2 regions of the Citrobacter braakii genome follow, and region 2 is predicted to be linked to the other one. Evidence: predicted binding sites of a transcription regulator. Region 2 holds the regulator's gene; the other holds the start of a gene.

Region 1 (2,467 bases), 570 kb from region 2:
TGCTGGAAGGCCGCTCGCGCATCGGCGGGGGTCAGATAAGTCGGTTGAATATCGGTAAATTTCAACCCTGCCTGTTGCAGCGCCCGGAGCAGTAAATTGTGGGCGCTGGAACCTTTCTGGAAGGCGACTTTATGCCCTTTGAGCTGCGCAACGCTCTGGATCGGGCTATTTTTCGGCACCAGAATCACTTCGGCTTTCGGTTTGGGCGGTTCGACGCCCACATAAACCAGATCGGCTCCGGCGGCTTGGGCGAAAATTGGCGGAATGTCACCGGTACTGCCGAGATCGATACTGCCGATATTGAGTGCTTCCAGCATTTGCGGTCCAGCCGGGAACTCAATCCACGAGATTTTGGTCTGTGGGTAGCGTTTCTCCAGTAGCTGATGACTTTTTGCCAGCACCATGCTGACGCTTCCTTTCTGATACCCAATGCGCAGGGCATCCGGAGCCGATTCTGCGGCATGCGCCAAGGATGACAGGGACAGCAGCCCGGTAAATGCCAGCCATGAGGTGTGACGCTTGAGCAGATTAAGCATGGGCGGCACCTCGCAGGGCGTTCAGTTGCGGGAGTTGGAGATCGCGACGATGCAACGCCAGCCAGAAAGTGTCGAGCGCACTGTCCAGGCGCTGCTGCAGGTTGGGCGTAAACTGCGGTTTATGCTGATAGTCGATGACCTGTGAATCATCGGCAAACACGCCGTGCAGGATCTCCTGAGCCTTTAACGCGCTCAGCACCGGTTTCAGCGCGTAATCGACGGCCAGTAAATGCGCCACGCTGCCGCCAGTCGCCAGCGGCAAAACCACTTTTCCTTCCAGCGCCCGCTCGGGGAGCAGATCGAGCAGCGTTTTCAGTGCGCCAGAGTAAGCTGCTTTGTAGACCGGCGTTGCGACAATCAGCCCGTCTGCATCCTGTAGTTGTTCGATAAATGTCTTCAGCGCCGGACTGTCAAAACGGGCATAGATCAGGTCTTCCGGGGCAAAGTTGTGCAGGTTCCAGTGAAAGACTTCGACATCCTGGCCGTTCAATTTTTCTCGGGCATATTCCAGCAACGCGCTGGAGCGAGAGGGAAAGCGTGGGCTTCCCGCCAGAGTGATGACGCGCATAATTTTATTCTCCACTTATAACCAATTGTTTGCTTTTGATTAACATTGATAACAATTTGTGCAGTCTGGCAGAGAGACTTTGTTTATCGAAATGATTTATACGGGATAGAAAAGTTGAAAAATGAATAAAAAGGAGGAAGCAGGAAAACGATTGCTATTTATTGCCGCAGGTCAATTCCCTTTTTGCTCGCGATCGCACATAATACGCCCCCGGTTTGCACACCGGGAATCCAGGAGAGTTCATGTACTACCCCTTCGTTCGTAAAGCCCTTTTCCAGCTCGATCCAGAGCGCGCTCATGAATTGACATTCCAGCAATTACGTCGCATTACCGGCACGCCGCTCGAAGCGCTTGTCCGCCAGAAAGTACCCGCAAAACCGGTTACCTGTATGGGGCTGACGTTTAAAAATCCACTCGGGCTTGCTGCCGGACTGGATAAAGACGGGGAGTGCATTGATGCGCTCGGCGCGATGGGATTTGGTTCCATTGAGATTGGTACCGTGACGCCGCGTCCTCAGCCGGGTAATGATAAACCACGTCTGTTTCGTCTGGTCGATGCAGAAGGTTTGATCAACCGCATGGGGTTTAATAACCTGGGGGTTGATAACCTGGTTGAGAACGTCAAAAAATCGCATTTTGACGGTATTCTGGGGATTAATATTGGTAAGAATAAAGATACTCCGGTAGAGAACGGCAAAGATGACTATCTGATTTGTATGGAAAAAGTCTATGCTTATGCTGGTTATATCGCGATTAATATCTCTTCACCGAATACGCCTGGATTACGTACGCTGCAATATGGTGAGGCGCTGGATGATCTTCTGACGGCAATTAAAAATAAGCAAAATGATCTGCAAGAGATCCATCATAAATATGTTCCAGTGGCGGTTAAGATCGCACCGGATCTTTCTGTGGAAGAACTGATCCAGGTTGCTGACAGTTTAGTTCGTCATAATATTGATGGCGTAATTGCGACTAACACCACTCTCGATCGTTCTCTCGTTCAGGGAATGAAAAATTGCGATCAAATGGGTGGCCTGAGCGGTCGACCGTTACAATTAAAAAGTACAGAAATTATTCGCCAGTTGTCTCAGGAATTAAAAGGTCAGCTGCCGATTATTGGGGTTGGTGGTATCGACTCAGTAATCGCGGCGCGTGAGAAAATAGCTGCCGGTGCTTCTCTGGTACAGATTTATTCGGGCTTTATTTTTAAAGGCCCACCGTTGATTAAAGAAATCGTCACCAATATCTGAATGCTACCTTAATCACAATCCAGGGCTTTATTTCTGGCCCTGGTTGTTTTATATTCCTTTACTGTTGCTTATTTAAACATTCTGAGCTTTTATTATTAAGGCAATAAACG
Region 2 (2,467 bases):
CTTGCAGCGACAACGGAGCCAAGACCAAAAAATGCCCCATGGTTCAGACTGGTCAAAATACGCGATAACATCAGGGTGGTGTAATCCGGCGAAATAGCCGAAAGCACGTTGCCCAGCGTGAAAATCGCCATCAGGAATATCAACGCATTACGTCGCGCACGATGGGACAGCAGTAATGTCATCAGCGGAGCACCCACCATCACCCCAACCGCATACGCGCTGATTAACATTCCGGCCGCGGGAATCGAGACATCCACACCTTTGGCAATGACGGGCAATAATCCCATTGGCGAAAATTCAGTGGTGCCAATGCCAAACGCGCCGATCGCCAGCGCCAGTAAAGGATAATTGAGTTTCATATTTCGACTCCGTAACGTCGAGCCGGGGCGCGACATAAAATAAGAGTCAAAAGCATGACATTGATCGCAAAATTAATAAAGTTAACAAAATTGCAAAAGACTTTTGCTTATTCGCAAACAATCGACGGGAAAGGCAAGCGGAAAGGATGAGGGAGAGCGAACTCCCTCGGGGGAAATCAATGCAGCGCTGCGGTCAGGCCACCCGCGACGATCAAACCCAGAACAATAATGGTAGTCACTAACGAAAATTTCAGATCGGTGCTCATCAAGTTTTCTCCTTTTTATTCCCACACAAAAAGTGATATTGCGCATTTTTACACACTTGAAAGCAAAAATCTCTCACGATTTATATTGATAACTGCTTTTAACTCTTCCCCTTTTCGTTAAGATCAGACAAAATTCCACGCTTACTTGATTAGCGTACCGGCCATTGACCCCTTCCTGACGTTCCGTGTCGTTTTCCCGGCGTGCCGCAACCCTTACGTTGCGCTAAGGGTGTGTTAAGGCAAACGTTTACCTGGAGTATTCTCAGGAGCTTAGGATATGGTCTGGAGTGAGATGTAATGGCAACAATTAAAGATGTAGCGAAGCGAGCAAACGTTTCCACTACAACCGTATCACACGTAATTAACAAGACGCGCTTTGTCGCGGAAGAAACGCGTAATGCTGTCTGGGCGGCGATCAAAGAGCTGCACTATTCTCCGAGCGCCGTGGCGCGCAGCCTGAAGGTGAATCACACCAAGTCTATTGGCTTGCTGGCCACCAGCAGCGAAGCGGCCTATTTCGCTGAAATTATCGAAGCCGTTGAGAAAAACTGTTTCCAGAAAGGCTATACCCTGATTCTGGGTAACGCATGGAACAGTCTCGAAAAACAGCAGGCTTATCTGTCAATGATGGCGCAAAAGCGCGTTGATGGTCTGCTGGTGATGTGTTCTGAGTATCCGGAGTCGCTGCTTTCGATGCTCGAAGAGTACCGCCATATTCCGATGGTCGTCATGGACTGGGGCGAAGCTAAAGCCGACTTTACCGATACGGTCATTGATAACGCCTTCGAAGGCGGTTACATGGCGGGTCGGTATCTGGTAGAACGCGGTCATCGTGAGATTGGCGTGATCCCAGGCCCAATGGAGCGTAATACCGGAGCCGGGCGTCTGGCAGGCTTTATGAAAGCGATGGAAGAAGCGCTGATTAAAGTTCCTGAAAACTGGATTGTGCAGGGCGATTTTGAGCCTGAATCGGGCTATCGCGCCATGCAGCAAATTCTGTCACAGTCGCATCGTCCGACCGCCGTCTTCTGCGGTGGCGATATCATGGCGATGGGTGCGCTGTGCGCCGCTGACGAGATGGGACTGCGCGTACCGCAGGATGTCTCGCTCATCGGTTACGACAACGTGCGCAACGCCCGCTTCTTCACGCCGGCTCTGACGACCATTCACCAGCCTAAAGATTCACTGGGGGAAACGGCCTTCAACATGCTGTTAGACCGTATCGTGAATAAACGTGAAGAGTCGCAGTCTATCGAGGTTCATCCGCGCCTGGTAGAACGCCGTTCCGTTGCCGACGGCCCGTTCCGCGATTACCGTCGTTAAGACTGTGGTGCGGGAGCCTCATCGGGCTCCCGCAACCATTCCTTATTCAGCGTTTCACTATCCCCTAAATAGTCCAGCAGCCAGCTCAATGCCGGCGATGTATCGTTCTGTTGCCATGTCAGGCAACATGCGGCATCAGGAAATGGATTCTCCAGCTGTAGCGCGACCCATTTGCCGCTATCAATCCACGGTTTGGCAAAATGCGTCGGTACCATGCCCACGCACAGACCTGCAGATAAACAGGTAGCAGAAGATTCCCAGTCAGGCACCACAACGCGCTTTTGGTTATCCAGCAGCCAGGTAATACGCTTAGGAAGCGTACGCGACGTGTCTTCACGCACCAGCGACGGCCAGTTGCGCAACGTATCGTCGCTTAGCGGTCCGGGCATTGACGCCAACGGATGATGGCTTGCCACCACGCAGCTCCAGCTCAGCATTCCCATGTCGCGGAAGGTATAGCGTCCCCCCACCGGAATCGCCTGCGTGGCGCCGATTGCCAGCTCAACGCGCCCATCGGAC

Evidence for each region. Region 2 encodes PurR, which represses purine synthesis genes. Its sites were predicted from a motif close to CANGCAAACGTTTGCNTG; they were not measured.
Region 1: pyrD (quinone-dependent dihydroorotate dehydrogenase) is a predicted target of PurR. The motif match lies at 1,245-1,262, and genes of this name have one in related genera.

What each region holds. Positions count from the first base shown of each region.
Region 1 covers NZ_CP045771.1:4,125,049-4,127,515, reverse strand. The annotation lists gene GFC06_RS19550 (sulfonate ABC transporter substrate-binding protein) at 1-536, opposite strand, end outside; gene ssuE (NADPH-dependent FMN reductase) at 529-1,104, opposite strand; gene pyrD (quinone-dependent dihydroorotate dehydrogenase) at 1,347-2,357, shown strand.
Region 2 covers NZ_CP045771.1:3,555,969-3,558,435, forward strand. The annotation lists gene GFC06_RS16620 (MFS transporter) at 1-359, opposite strand, end outside; gene cydH (cytochrome bd-I accessory subunit CydH) at 536-625, opposite strand; gene purR (HTH-type transcriptional repressor PurR) at 923-1,948, shown strand; gene punR (DNA-binding transcriptional activator PunR) at 1,945-2,467, opposite strand, start outside.